Regions from separate parts of the Herminiimonas aquatilis genome, predicted to be linked through region 2. Evidence: predicted binding sites of a transcription regulator. Region 2 holds the regulator's gene; the other holds the start of a gene.
What was found. The regulator sigma-54, encoded in region 2, starts transcription at its own class of promoters, with help from an activator protein. The targets are predictions, from matches to a motif close to TGGCANGNAANCTGCTTT.

Region 1: a site for sigma-54 is predicted at 3,884-3,901, ahead of ACFQO0_RS05545 (TorF family putative porin). Genes of this name have one in related genera too.

The regions. Positions count from the first base shown of each region.
Region 1 is NZ_JBHTCC010000001.1:1,204,200-1,212,041, reverse strand. It holds gene ACFQO0_RS05570 (hypothetical protein) at 40-540, shown strand; gene ACFQO0_RS05565 (HAD domain-containing protein) at 677-1,186, opposite strand; partial or broken gene ACFQO0_RS05560 (YifB family Mg chelatase-like AAA ATPase) at 1,784-2,930, opposite strand; gene ACFQO0_RS05555 (aminoacyl-tRNA synthetase) at 2,971-3,324, opposite strand; gene ACFQO0_RS05550 (accessory factor UbiK family protein) at 3,474-3,728, opposite strand; gene ACFQO0_RS05545 (TorF family putative porin) at 3,961-4,698, shown strand; gene ACFQO0_RS05540 (P-II family nitrogen regulator) at 4,725-5,063, shown strand; gene ACFQO0_RS05535 (ammonium transporter) at 5,074-6,597, shown strand; gene gshA (glutamate--cysteine ligase) at 6,801-7,842, shown strand, end outside.
Region 2 is NZ_JBHTCC010000001.1:1,753,615-1,761,456, reverse strand. It holds gene ACFQO0_RS08200 (KpsF/GutQ family sugar-phosphate isomerase) at 1-910, shown strand, start outside; gene ACFQO0_RS08195 (KdsC family phosphatase) at 910-1,476, shown strand; gene lptC (LPS export ABC transporter periplasmic protein LptC) at 1,500-2,072, shown strand; gene lptA (lipopolysaccharide transport periplasmic protein LptA) at 2,119-2,673, shown strand; gene lptB (LPS export ABC transporter ATP-binding protein) at 2,675-3,415, shown strand; gene ACFQO0_RS08175 (RNA polymerase factor sigma-54) at 3,437-4,909, shown strand; gene hpf (ribosome hibernation-promoting factor, HPF/YfiA family) at 5,005-5,361, shown strand; gene ACFQO0_RS08165 (hypothetical protein) at 5,487-6,119, shown strand; gene ACFQO0_RS08160 (pilus assembly protein) at 6,164-7,842, opposite strand, start outside.

The DNA.
Region 1 (7,842 bases), 550 kb from region 2:
AAATAATTCAACGTCACATTCATCAAAATAGAAAATTCTGTGGAAAACATCTCGTTAAGTTATGGCTTTTACATTCCGGCAGTACTCGCTTTTCTTTATCTTCATCGCACATCGGACAACATCGGATATGTCGATTCAGTAATTTTATTTATAGCTACAAGTCTTACTTTATACACAGCAGAATTTATTGATAACTCAGTAAAGTTAATACCTTTTTATGCCTTTGCACTATTCTTTTATTTGATTAAAAGGAGCGGGGGTCAGTCGCGGGCAATGCCAGCTGGAGTAATTCTTACACTTTGTTTTATTAGCTTAATCATCCCTGATGTGTGTGGCACCATTCATTTTGGAAAGGGCAAGCCAGGCGTATTGGGTGGAGATGGAATTACGGATGCATTGTTTAAACCAGTGTTTTTTGCGGTGTTCTATTTCTTATTGTGCGCAATAATTGGGTGGTTGGATAAGAAGGGCCCATCACATATTTTTGCTTTGCTTCAATATCATTGGAATATCAAAAAAGTGGTTGAGGAGCAAGAATGACAAAAAATCTAAAGTCAAACGCGAAACCGATTTCCAAGCTACGCAGTTGCGAAGGCTTCAAGACCAATTAGGAAACAGTAGCTCCAACTGCCGAGGATGAACCAGCGATGACCGCGTAAACACATGCGCTTATAAATCAAACTGTGTTCCTTTTGTTCAGCCATGTGTCTATCTCGGTTCGGACCTCAGGGTCACTAATGCCTGCCCATCCGGTACGTATGAGATTCCTGGCGTACATGAATGGCCATCCTTCTGCTTCGTCATCAATAGCTATCCAGTCCTCTCCCAAGCCACGGCGAGATACATCACCAAGGATTTGGCTTGCTCGCGTGAGCTGAGCAAATAGCTCTTTGTTCATATGACCTTTGTGGAAGGTAGCGCCTATCACGCGTTTCTGTAGTTCTGGGCTGAGCCTGCTTTTTGCATAGCTGAAGCTTTTCATTCGCACCCACGATGTTGACAAAATAATTCCTACGTTTGGATGAGCTTTCAGGAGTTCCTCAAGGATTGGCATCCATTCAAATAACGCGAAACCTGGCTCACGTATGTAAATACCTTTTGTAGGGTGGATATAAACAGAGTCATGATGAAGTACTGAATCGAAATCCAGATAGATGAAACGACGGAAGTATGGATGGGCATTCATTTATTGAGTTCCAGCGTTCAAGCCGATGTGTTAAGCCGTAGAACAAGATGCTCATTCCTGACCGAAGCAGTAACGTGACTCCAAGATTGGGTTGAATATATTTTTATCCATTGTTCCCATACATACATGGAGTCTGAATTATGTCTGGGGGCACCACTCAGTAAATAGAAAAGGGCTGTACTTGTCGTTATTAGTAAAGTTTTCAGGTCATCTTGTTGGGTTACTAAGCGTGTGCGCCATGTCGGCATAGGCTTCTCCTGGAACGTGAAAATCTGACATCGTCTCCCACAATTTCAAAATTTGTCCAAGGTTATGAGACAACTGAAAATCAGGCCAATTGGTAGTTACAATGGATTTGTAGAAAATGAGAGTGTTATAGCGAGGAACTTGCAATCCGCAAGTTTGCCAATTTTTGACATACGGCATTGGTAATGCAGTGGTGCATACCGCTTTCATTTGGATAAAGAGACGTTCCAAACTAGTGCGACAAAAGCACTTACATTTTTTGGCTTAACTTAGATGAAATGAAGATAAAGTTCATAAAGCCAAACGTCGCTAATTGATTGATTATATTGGCATCTCTATTTGGCTTATCTTTGATGATGCGCACTGATAACGCGCAATTACATCAGGCGTGCACCGACATTTGTTGGATGGGTGGCCGAAGTAACCGCAAGGGCAGGGATTCATCGCCGCAATCAACTGGAAGCGCGCGGGGAAATCTGCCTGTCGCGCAGCGCGTGAAATAGTGATGTGTCCGGACTCCAAGGGTTCGCGTAAAACTTCCAGTACAGTCCGGCTACCTAATATGTAATTCGTCGAGAAACAGGACGCCACGATGCGCCAGCGAAATTTCTCCCGGTCGTGGTGTTCCCCCTCCGCCTACCAGCGCAACGCCGGATGCCGTGTGATGCGGGGAACGAAAGGGTCGCACTTTCCAGCGCGCGGTGGTAAAGCCACTGGTCAGCGATTGCACCGCCGCAGATTCCAATGCTTCATCATCGGTCATCGGTGGCAGGATGCCGGCAAAACGTGCCGCCAACATTGACTTGCCGGTGCCTGGAGGTCCTACCATCAGTAAGCTATGCGCACCGGCCGCCGCGACTTCCAATGCGCGCTTTGCTTGTGCCTGCCCTTTTACATCCGACAGGTCGGGATAATGTGGGCGTTCACTTACTGGCGTTGCGATGTGGCGTGTCAAACGAGCATCCGGATCCATTGCGGCGAAATGTGCGCAAACCTGCAATAAAGAATCAGCAGGAAAGATCGTTACGTCGCGCACCAATGCCGCTTCATCTGCATTCATGCGCGGCAGGATAAAAGCGCGTTGCTTGCCGTTCTTGTCACCGCTGCGATGCATCGCAAACGTCATCGCCAGTGCGCCGCGGATCGGACGTAATTCGCCGGACAGAGAAAGCTCACCAGCAAATTCATATTGGCTTAGCGTCTCTGCAGGCATTTGGCCAGATGCTGCCAGTATGCCGAGGGCGATCGGCAAATCAAAGCGGCCGCTTTCCTTTGGCAAGTCGGCTGGCGCCAGATTGACCGTGATCCGTCTCGCGGGGAATTCAAATCCTGCATTCTGCAAAGCGGCCCGCACGCGATCTTTCGATTCCTTGACCTCGGTTTCCGGCAAGCCAACGATCGTAAATGAAGGTAAACCATTGGCAAGATGAACCTCTACCGTTACTTCTGGCGCTTGCATTCCTGCCAGCGCACGGCTCGTCAAAACGGCTAGGCTCATGACACTCCTTGAAATTACTGCGGTTCAGTGGATGCTGTAATCAGTGTTTGCAATGCCTGGTGTGTTCCAGATGGGCAATGGCCGCTTTGACGATTGCGTATCTCATTGCCTGATCGTTACTCGGATGATCGGAATAGTGCACAACTGTGGTGCCGATATGAATAGCCTTGCCGTGCGGATCGCCGGGCAGGTCTTGATAACAGATGACGAGTTCGTATTCTGCAATAAGCGGACCGCAAGCTTTCCAGTCGCGCGTCCATTTGGGTAAGACCTGGTTGTCTTCCCACAATGAGCCCGCGCTTTCATAGAATTCTTCTATGTTGTGGTGCCCGCGTAATTGCGCCAAATGACGTTCCTGGGCTACACAACTGCGAAAATACTCTTCGTCGCTCATGCGCATGACGCGCTCCTTGCAGTTTTTATAACCCTATTCGTTTTTGCAAAAAATAAAAAACGAGTGAATGGAAGGTAATGCGGAGCGAAATAAGGCCCGCCGTTCGGCAAGTATATAAATACAGATGCCGAACGCGCATTTGATGCAATTTAAGCCAGTGGCCCCTTGTTTTTCAATTGGGTTTCCAGCGCGGTGACTTGTGCCTCAAGCGCTTCCAGCTTGGCGCGAGTAGTGGCAAGTACTTGCGCTTGCACATCGAATTCTTCGCGCGTAACCAGATCCAGCTTGGAAAACCCCTGATTCATCATCGCTTTTACATTTTTTTCAATGTCTTTGACAGGCGAGTTCTCTAAAACCTGATTGATCTTGTCTTGCATATCGTTAAAAAAATTAGGCTTTTCCATTTTTCCTCGCAAAGAGTGTTTAATTTGGCACCATTGAAGTGCGATTCGTGTTCATATGCTCCATAAAGGTGCGCATATATGTTTGGACTGTTTAAGAAAATAGTATCGGGTAAGGATTAATAGTAAAAATGATAATACATTTCACTGAATAAAGCTGGCATGAGTCCTGCTAAATGTAGACCTGAGGACAACCAACGTTTGGTTTCTATATTTAACTCTTAAAGGGAATATCATGAAAAAACTGATTCTTGCAGTCGCTGTAATGGGTGCATTTGCTGGCGTTGCTAACGCACAAGAAGCTGCAACACCAGAACATACCTTCACAGGCAACCTGACTGTAGCAACAGATTACCGTTTCCGTGGTATTTCGCAAACATTTAAACAGCCAACCGTTCAAGGCGGCTTTGACTACGCGCATTCGAGCGGCTTCTATGTCGGCAACTGGAACTCGAATGTTAGCGGCAATTCATACACAGATGGTTCGATTGAAATGGATCTGTATGCAGGTTACAAATTCGCGATCACCCCAGACTTCACTGCTGATGTAGGCGCTTTGTATTACTACTATCCAGGTGCGCAAGTTACTGGTGGCGAAAAATACGATACAACCGAACTGTACGTTGCAGGCACCTATAAATGGTTCACCGCAAAATACAGCTACGCGATCAGTGATGCTTTCGGCGTCGCTAATAGTGATGGTTCCGACTATCTTGAATTGAACGCCAACTTTGAAGTTGCAGATAAAACCACATTGGGTTTGCATATCGGCAAGACAACAGTAAAGAACAACAGCGCGTCAGATTACCAAGATTATAAAATTTCCCTTTCCCGTGATTTCGGATTCGCAACGATTGGTCTGGCAGTTGTTGCTACAGACATTGATGGTGATCTCTTGACGACGGCCCCAAGCGGAAAATCGAAAAAGCTGGGTGATACATCGGCCGTATTGTCGATTTCCAAAGCTTTCTAATTTAAAAAATAACGTAAGAGGTTCAAATGAAACTGATTACCGCCATTATCAAGCCCTTTAAGTTGGATGAAGTGCGGGAAGCCTTGTCTGCGATCGGCGTTCAAGGCATTACCGTGACTGAAGTCAAAGGCTTCGGTCGCCAAAAAGGTCATACCGAGTTGTATCGCGGTGCGGAATACGTAGTGGATTTCTTGCCTAAAACGAAAATCGAAGCTGCCGTAGATGACACGATCGTTGATCGTGCGATCGAGGCAATCGAAACCGCGGCAAGAACCGGCAAAATTGGCGATGGCAAGATTTTCGTCTATGACCTGCAGCAAGTCGTCCGCATCCGCACCGGTGAAACCGGTAAAGAAGCACTTTAAGGGGAATGAGATGAGTATCAAAAAAATATTCGCAAGCGCCCTGGCTACTGGTGCTTTGTTGGTTGCCGTGGGTTTTTCGGCGCCGGTAATTGCTGAAGAAGCGGCCGCTCCGGCTGCAACTGAAGCAGTGGCGGCACCAGCCGTTGCAGCTCCGGCAGCCGCACCTGCTCCGGCCGCGGCCGCAACTGCTCCAGCAGAAGCGCCAGCCGCCGCACCGGCACCTGTGCCGAATAAAGGCGATGTGGCATGGATGTCGATTGCAACCATCCTCGTGATCATGATGTCGATCCCTGGCTTGGCATTGTTCTACGGAGGTTTGGTTCGCTCGAAAAACATGCTATCCGTGTTGATGCAAGTCTTCATGGTGTTCTCGGTGATCGTGGTGTTGTGGTGCGTGTACGGCTACTCGCTGGCATTTACACAAGGTGGCGCGTTCATTGGCGGATTCGATCGCTTGTTCCTGAAGGGCATTACGGCTGAAACCGTTGCTGCTACCTTCAGCAAAGGCGTCGTGATTCCTGAGTTCAGCTTTGTCGCTTTCCAGGCTACGTTTGCAGCGATTACTTGCGGCCTGATCGTCGGTGCGTTCGCAGAACGCGTGAAATTCTCTGCAGTCCTGTTGTTCATGGTCCTGTGGTTCACGTTCTCGTACCTGCCTATGGCTCACATGGTCTGGTTCTGGCCTGGTCCTGATGCTTACACAGATGCTGCTGCTGCTGAAGCTGCAACTGCTGTCTCCGGCTGGTTGTTCGCAAAAGGCGCACTCGACTTCGCTGGCGGTACCGTGGTTCACATCAATGCTGCTATCGCAGGCTTGGTTGGTGCATACGTTATCGGCAAACGTGTTGGTTACGGTAAAGAAGCAATGGCTCCTCATTCGCTGACCATGACCATGATCGGTGCTTCGTTGCTGTGGGTGGGCTGGTTCGGTTTCAACGCAGGCTCAGGTCTGGAAGCAAACGGCCTGTCGGCTTTGGCAATCGTCAATACTCTGTTGGCTACAGCTGCTGCAGTTTGCACCTGGACCTTCGGCGAATGGATGGCTAAAGGCAAACCTTCAATGCTGGGTGCCGCATCCGGTGCGGTTGCTGGTCTGGTTGCGATTACACCTGCTGCAGGCTTTGTCGGCCCAATGGGTGCACTGGTAATCGGTCTGCTGGCTGGTATCGTCTGCTTGTGGGGTGTGAATGGTCTGAAACGCTTGTTGGGCGCAGATGACTCGCTCGACGTGTTCGGTGTGCATGGCGTGGGCGGTATTCTCGGTGCGATCCTGACCGGTGTATTTGCAGCGCCATCACTTGGCGGCTCTGGCGTGTACGACTATGTTGCGAACGCTGTCGCTCCTGATTACTCGATCATGGGTCAAGTCTGGATTCAAACCCAGGGCGTGATCACCACAGTAATCTGGTCCGCTGTAGTTGCCTTCATCGCCTTCAAACTGGTTGATCTGGTAATTGGCTTGCGCGTTCCTGAAGAAGAAGAGCGCGAAGGTCTGGACATCACCAGCCACGGTGAGTCCGCTTACCACTCGTAATCTGTTTCTCGCGGCCCGCGCAAGCGGGCATGCAAAAGCGCCTCCTTGCGGGGCGCTTTTTTTGTTTGGGGCTTTAAAATTGCACTTCAGCCCTAATCTAAGAATGCCAAATTGAGCGGATATGGCGATCGAGTCCAAGGCGCGAAGACTGTTTCCCGTTTAAAATCAGCGTCAATTAACGATAGTTCAGCAAAAAGGTTTATATGGTTCCGCATCTCGTCACGGCCTTGAACGGTCCGTTGCTCGACCTTGAGAAAAAAATTCTCACGGCTACTCCAGCCATCGAGCGCTGGTTTCGGATGGAGTGGCAGGAACATACGCCGCCTTTTTATTGTTCGGTCGATTTGCGCAATGCCGGTTTCAAGCTGGCTCCGGTTGATACCAATCTGTTTCCTGGTGGTTTTAACAACCTTTCTCCGGAAATGCTGCCTTTGGCGGTGCAGGCCGCGATGGCCGCGATTGAAAAATATTGTCCTGACGCCAAGAATCTATTGCTGATTCCAGAAGGCCATACGCGTAACACCTTTTATTTGCAAAACGTCGCCCGTCTGATGCAAATCTTCCGCCAAACCGGTTTGAACGTGCGTCTGGGTTCGCTTAATCCGGATGTGACCGGACCGACGCCGATCGAACTGCCGGATGGTACGACCTTGACGCTGGAGCCGCTGGAGCGCTCGCATAATGGTCGTCGCGTCGGCCTCAAAAATTTCGATCCCTGCACAATTTTGTTGAATAACGATTTGTCTTCAGGGTTGCCTTCCATACTGGAAAACATCAACGAACAAAACCTGCTGCCGCCCCTGCATGCCGGTTGGGCGGTGCGACGCAAGAGCAATCACTTTGCGGCATATGATGAAGTGGTGAAGAAATTTGCCAAGATGATCGATGTCGATCCATGGATGCTGAATCCGTATTTCATGAAGTGCGAAGGCGTCAACTTCAATGAAAATGTCGGTGCGGATTGCCTCGCCTCGAATGTCGATACTCTGCTCGCAAAGATGCGCAAGAAGTACAAGGAATACGGCATCAAGGAAAAACCATTTGTGATCGTCAAGGCCGATGCGGGTACCTACGGCATGGGAATCATGACCGTACACGATGCGAGCGAGTTAAAGGATTTAAACCGCAAGCAGCGCAACAAGATGGCTGTCGTCAAGGATGGACTGGAAGTCACGGACGTGATGATCCAGGAGGGCGTACCGACTTTCGAGCATATCAATGAATCAGTCGCGGAGCCCGTCGTCT
Region 2 (7,842 bases):
GAAACGAATCAGCGAGGAAACCAGTGCGCAATTTGTCAAGGCAGTTTCCCTATTATTGAATTGCGATGGCCGTGTGGTCGTCTCCGGCATCGGCAAGTCCGGCCATATCGCGCGCAAGATTGCGTCGACTCTGGCCTCAACCGGCACACCAGCCTTGTTCGTGCACGCGGCCGAAGCCTCGCATGGCGACCTTGGCATGATTGCCGCCAATGATGCACTGATCGCGATTTCGTATTCAGGTGAAGCCGGCGAATTGCTGGCCATCATCCCGATCATCAAACGCATGGGCGCGACCCTGATTGCCATTACCGGCAACGACGCCTCAAGTCTGGCGCAGTTTGCTGACGTCCACCTGAACGTCAAGGTCGACAAGGAAGCTTGTCCTTTGAACCTGGCACCGACTGCCAGCACCACCGCAACCCTTGCGCTCGGCGATGCGTTGGCGATGGCACTGCTGGATGCACGCGGTTTTGGCGAAGAAGATTTTGCACGTTCGCATCCGGGCGGCGCACTCGGCCGCCGTTTGCTGACGCACGTGCGTGATGTGATGCGCACCGGCGATGCGATTCCTACCGTCGCTGCTGATGCGACACTCTACTCCGCACTATTGGAAATCAGTAAAAAAGGCATGGCGATGACAGCCGTAGTTGATGCTGACGGTCGCGCCATCGGCGTATTCACGGACGGCGATTTGCGCCGCCTGATTGAAAACAAGCAAGATTTTTCGACTTTATCGATTGCCGATGTGATGCACGCCAACCCGCGCAGCGTGCAGCCGGAGCAGCTCGCCGTCGATGCAGTCGACATGATGGAAGAGTTCCGCATCAATCAATTATTGGTAACCAATACTGACGGCACACTGGTGGGCGCATTGCACATCCATGATCTGACCCGCGCGAAAGTAATCTGATGACCTCCTCTGCAGATTCTGCCGCGGTTTTTTCCAATTCAGTGTCAGCTGCTTCCGCTCGTGCAGCGAATGTGCGGCTGATGATATTTGACGTCGATGGCATTCTGACCGACGGCAGCCTGCATTTTGGCGCGGATGGCGAGGTCATCAAGACCTTCAACGTTCTCGATGGCCACGGCATCAAATTGCTGCAGCAATCCGGTGTCGCGACCGCGATCATCAGTGCACGCCAATCACCTATTGTGCTGCGCCGCGCGACGGACCTTGGCATTCATCATGTGTTTCAAGGCATACATGACAAGCGCAGTGCATTTGAACAATTGCTCGCACAAACTGGCACTGACGCCAGTGCATGCGGCTTCATCGGCGACGATGTCATAGACTTGCCTATCCTGTCGCGCGTCGGCTTTGCAGCAAGCGTACCCAATGCACATCCGGAAGTGCGCTCACGCGTGCATTACGTGACGCAAGCCAGCGGCGGTCGCGGCGCGGCACGTGAATTGTGCGATTTCATTCTGCGCGCACAAGGCAATTACGAGGCGGCCATCGCGCTGTACTTGTCTTGAAAGCGCCGCGTCCAGGCAATGGCATGCGCCTGATTGTGCTGATTGCGTTGAGCGCAGGATTAGCGCTCGGCAGTTTTTGGCTAGTCGAAGTGATGCAGCGCAAAACTGAAGATTCCCTGCCTGCCCGGGTACGCACGGAGCCCGATTTTTATGTAGAGAAATTTAATTTCGTGCGCATGGCAAAAACCGGCGAGGCACGTTACAACCTCACCGGCACCGAAATGAAACATTACCCGCAAGACGACTCCTATCAAATACAGAATCCGGTCATGCATAGTTATAGCGCTGATCGGCCACCGATGGTGAGTCGCTCCTTGCGCGCCAAAGTGACTAACAACAGCAGCGAAGTCCATATGTATGACAATGTGCATATAGACAGACCCGCTTCCGCAAAGTCGCAGCATTTTCAACTCAAGACATCTTATTTGCTGATATTGCCAGACGAGGATGTCATGAAAACCCCCAAGCCGGTTGAACTGCAACTTGGGAAATCGACGCTGAATGGCGCCGGCATGTTTGTCAACAATGCAACCGGCGAATTCAGCTTGTCGAGTAATGTAAAAGGCCAGTACCAGCCGCCTGTCGTCACCAATTGATTTCGTGATCCGACTTTTAATCGATGGATTCTCTTAGAAAAATTTCATGAAACGATTACTTTCTGCAATGCTGCTTATCGCTGGTTTGGGCGCGCTGACTTGCGTCCATGCTGAAAAAGCCGATGCAACCAAGCCGACCAACGTCGAAGCCGATCAAATGCAGTACGACGACGTCAAACAGATCAACACCTTCGTCGGCAATGTCGTATTGACGCGCGGCTCGATTCTGATGAAATCCAACAAGATGGTGGTCACGCAAGATCCGGCCGGCTATCAATTTGTCGTCATGTATGCGGCCCCTGGCTCACTTGCCAGTTTCCGTCAAAAACGTGACGGCGGTCCCGACCAATGGATAGAAGGCCAGGCCGAGCGCATCGAATACGACGACAAGAATGAAATCATGAAACTGTATTCCAAGGCTCGTATGCGTCGCCTGGAAAATGGCAAGACTACCGATGAAGTCAACGGCGAGTATATTTCCTACGATACACGCGCTGAATTTTTCACCGTGCATAACACTAGCGGGGGCGACAGCAAGCCAGGTGCAGGACGCATCAAGGCCATCATCCAGCCGCGTGCCGATACAACAAAGGCCCCTTAAGATGTCGAGCAAGTTGATAGTCAGCGGACTGCAAAAAAGCTATGGCGCGCGTCAGGTTGTACGTGACGTCGCCTTGCAAGTCGAGAGCGGTGAAGTGATTGGCCTGCTGGGCCCTAACGGCGCCGGCAAAACTACGTCGTTTTACATGATCGTCGGCTTGGTACCGTCGGATGCCGGCAGCATCGAACTGGATGGTGTCAATATCTCGCGCCAGCCCATACACAAACGCGCGCAGCTGGGTTTGTCCTATCTTCCGCAAGAAGCGTCGGTATTCCGCAAGCTGAGCGTCGAGGATAATATTCGCGCCGTGCTCGAACTACAGCGCCTCAATGGCAAATCCTTGAGCAAGCCGCAGATCGAACAACGTCTCGATACTTTGCTGGCTGACCTGCAAATCGAGAAGCTGCGTGAAAATCAAGCGATGTCTTTGTCCGGTGGCGAACGTCGTCGCGTCGAGATTGCGCGCGCACTGGCAACCAATCCACGTTTCGTTTTGCTGGATGAACCGTTTGCCGGCGTTGATCCGATAGCAGTAATTGAAATTCAACGTATTGTGCGCTTCCTCAAAGAGCGCGGCATAGGCGTACTGATCACCGATCACAATGTGCGCGAGACACTCGGCATCTGCGATCGTGCCTACATCATCAATCAAGGTGCAGTGCTCGCCAGCGGCAGCCCTGACGAGATTATCGCCAACGAATCGGTGCGCCGGGTTTACCTCGGCGAACACTTCCGCATGTGATGCCGGAAGCTAGATAACTCTATGAAGCAATCCCTGCAGCTACGCGTTTCGCAACATCTGGCACTCACGCCGCAATTGCAGCAATCAATCCGTCTGCTGCAATTGTCCACGCTGGAACTGCATCAGGAGTTGGAACAAATTCTCGCAGACAATCCACTGCTGGAGCGCACCGACGATCCGCTGGATCACGCGATCCGCTTGCTGGCCGATGGCGCCATCGGCTCTACCGGAACCACACCGGAAGGCGCAAGCATAGAGGCCAATGCGCAAGTCCCGGAAAGCGAAGCCAGTTTCGATACGCCATCAGACGCACCCGAATCATCCAACGGCGATGCCGAATGGAGTTTTGACGATGTCGCACGTACATCGAAAGCACCGGAAGATGATGACGCCCGCCCGCAGCTGGAAGCACACGAAACAACATTGCGTGAGCACCTGCTGGAACAGATGCGCGTAACTGTGCGCGAGACGCGTGATCGTGCGTTGCTTGAATTGATCATCGATGCATTGAACGACAACGGCTATCTGGAAGAAGAACTGGAAGAAATCCACGCGCGCCTGCCGGAAGAGCTGGAAATAGAACTGGAAGAATTGCAGATTGCATTGAACCTGTTGCAAAGCTTCGATCCGCCTGGTGTGGGTGCGCGCAATGCCTCTGAATGCCTGGCACTGCAAATCAAACGCATGCCGAAAGTTGCAATGGTCACGCGCCGCATGGCGCTCGCGATTGTTGAAAATCATCTCACTCTATTTGCGCAACGCGACTTCAACAAACTGCGCAAGGCCCTCGATTGCGACGACGAAGATTTGCGCGAAGCACAAGTCATCATCAAACAATGCAATCCACACCCAGGAGCGATTTTCGCAAGCGGCTCTTCCGATTATGTGGTGCCTGATGTGATCGTCAAACGCACACGCAACGGCTGGCAAGTCATGCTCAATCACGACGTCATGCCACGCTTGCGCGTCAACAGCATGTACGCCAATATTTTGAAGCAAAGCAAGGGCGATGGATCGCTCGGATCGCAACTGCAAGAAGCCAAATGGTTGATCAAAAATATGCGTCAGCGCTTCGACACTATCCTGCGCGTATCACAGGCGATAGTAGAACGACAACGCAACTTTTTCTCACATGGCGCTGTCGCGATGCGCCCACTTGTGTTGCGTGAAATAGCTGATACACTAGGTCTACACGAGAGCACTATTTCTCGTGTAACGACGCAAAAGTACATGCTCACACCGCATGGAATGTTCGAACTGAAGTACTTTTTCGGCAGCCATGTCGCAACGGAAACAGGCGGCGAAGCATCCTCCACTGCGATACGGGCACTGATCAAACAATTGATAGGAGCTGAAGACCCGAAAATCCCATTCTCTGATAGCAAAATCGCAGAAATGCTGGCGGAACAGGGTATGGTTGTGGCGCGACGTACCGTTGCAAAATACCGTGAAGCCTTGAAAATTCCCCCAGTCAATTTGCGCAAATCGTTGTAGAACTGTCCTTAGTAGTTTTTGTTATACCTTGCTGTGTTCTTGTGGCCAGGTAACAAGGCGCTTGAACCTCCAGTGAATTATCATAGGAGCACTGTATGAATCTCACAATCAGTGGACATCACCTCGAATTAACCCCAGCAATCCGCGAATATGTACAAGGAAAACTGGAGCGTATCAAACGTCACTTCGATCACGTTATCGACATTGCAGTCATCCTGACTGTAGACAATCTTCCGGAAAAAGAAAAACGCCAGAAAGCAGAAATCAACTTGCGCGTGAGAGGCAAGGATCTGCATGCGGAAAGTATTGCCGACAATTTGTATGCGGCGATTGACTCACTGGTCGACAAGCTCGATCGACAAGTCATCAAATACAAAACCAAGCAGCAAGATCATCAACATGATGCAATCAAACGATTGCCGGATGAATCCGACGCTGCTGTCACCCCTTAACGGGAAATCATCAGGCTGAGAAAATCAGTCACTAAAAATGAAGGGCGCAGATTGCGCCCTTTTTTAATGTCAAAGCTCTACAGAAATCGATTAAAAATCGCTAAACATCAATATAAAATGACTGGATGCATGACCATCGCAAAAAGTATTTTCCCTCTTCTCTCGCCAAGCCAATTTCAGCTATCGCGCTGATTTTGACCCTTTCAGGACATGCTTTTATTCTTTACTCGCTCGCTGAATTTGCTGAGACTAACAATAAAAATAGCAGTGAGACGACAGGGGTGGTTGTCCGTTTACTGAGTGAAAAATTAGATCATGCGCCTCAGCGCATAGCCACTAAAAGTCAAAACGTCCACAATCTGATACAGCCAGAAATACCATCGTTACCGGCGGCGCCCTCGTTGGCTGAAATTCCGATCGGTGCACAACTACCCTTTCAATCCTACTATTTCAAATCGGATGAATTAAGCCAGAAACCACAAGTCATCAATGACCTACCTGCAGATTTTTTCTTGCCCGATATCGCAGGATTGCCTGAGCCACTCATAATGACTTTGCGCATCAGTAATGTGGGAACGGTAGACGAAGTATTCATCCCTGGCGATATTGCTGACAGTGAAAAACTGCTGTTGATTACCACTGCTTTTAAAACAATGACTTTTGCAGCAGCCCAAATTTCCGGCATCGCCGTGCCTAGTGAAATACGCATCGAAGTGTGGAAAAACACAGATAAGCAAGACGAGCCAGCAGGAAAATAAAAAAGGCGGCCCACGTAGGGCCGCCGATCAATCTACATTAAAAATCAGTCTGGTATAAATTCGCGCCAAATTACGCGCTTACCTTGAAATGACAAGGCGTTAGGCGGCTTAGGCAACTTGTTTGTAGGTTGGTCAGGCGTCGGATGATCTGAGGTAACCACTGAAACATGTCGTTCCCCGTCAGGAGTGTAGTAATAATTTACACCGACAATCGGGGCATTGAATTTTTCCGAAACAATGCCGTCGCCATTATTTCCATTCAGGTAATTAAAGTAGTTAAGCCAACCATACCCGCCCGGTGAACATACCGTATTGGATGGCACGGTAGAAGGCGCAATCAAGAGACCAGAATCAAGTATAGGTTCCACATGAATACGCTCCCCCGTATCCGGCAAGTCGATAAACCATCCTGAATCAAGCCTGAAATCAATTTCATTTTGCGATGCAGTGCGGGTGGATCCTGAGGTCGTAATAGTTTGTTGCACTAGCGATAGCCGTGGATTCACCAGAGTAGTGGTCGCATTGTTATCCTTTATTGCATACAAGGTTTGTCTCTGCGTATTTTCCAGATCGCTTTTCTCTAGATACTTTCCGGTCCCAACAAAAACCAATCGCTTACCGTAAGCGACACCTAACTCAGGCGCCGCCGTAACGGGTTGCCTAGCACCAGACGGATCCTTCAAAACTGCAAATTTCAATACTGTATTGGTATTGATATCGAAACGCCACACGTTACCCGAAAGGTCGCCGCCATAAACATACAAAGACGTATTGTTGCGCGCCGGATCGTTAGCATAGTTTGCTATCTTAGCCAATCCGCTCGGCGTAATAGCAGGATCATCGACATCCGGATCAACGCCAATACCTATCCGTGATATGTGAGCACCAGTAAGAGCATTCCGCACATACAAATAACCCTCACCATTTCCTGGACTGGTGTTGTTATAGCCAGATGTGAACAAAACAACCCAAGTGCCGTCTGCCTTTTTCGTCACAACTGGGTAGCCATAGCTATATCCCAGATTGGCCTCATTCGTGGAATCAATTTCCCATAGCAAAATCGGCGTGGTAGGGTCGGTAATATCGAGTGCGTAATATCCTCTGCCGCCGCCATTCAAACCGGCTACCAAGATGGTCCGCCAAGCAGATGTCGCCGGGTTATAAACATCCGCGATGATCGGCCTGCCATTTACATAATTCCTGTGCTGACTTCCATAATTCTTATCTGCAAGATGCCAGAGATTCGGGATCACCAATGTAGGGACAAAAGCCCATCGTTCTGTTCCATCTACAGCATTAAATGCATGCAGCATGCCATCGTTGGTTCCCATATAAACCGTTTTTGGGCGAGAAGCCTTGGCAGTGATATAGGCAGCGTAACCTGTGTCGGCATAACTAAAATACGGTTTGCCAACGAATGCAGGTTGCGACTCGATTGCATCACCTAATGTCGCTTCGCGATATCGATACAGCCTATCTTCGGCGGCATTGCTGGTGCGGTCCATTTCAAATCTGGTCTGTCCGCGCAGGTAGGAAATCATGCTTGAACCTGCTGCAAGCGTCTTTTGATCTGCAGAAAGATCCGCCCATTGGCTCAATCCAGAAGCAGTGAAATAGGTTTTTTGCGTCGTCGATAAATTGTCGTAAATAAAGTCAACGAGAGTACCAGCGGTCCCGACCATTTTAATATTGCGGCCATCGCTGGACGATCCTACCAAGGAGC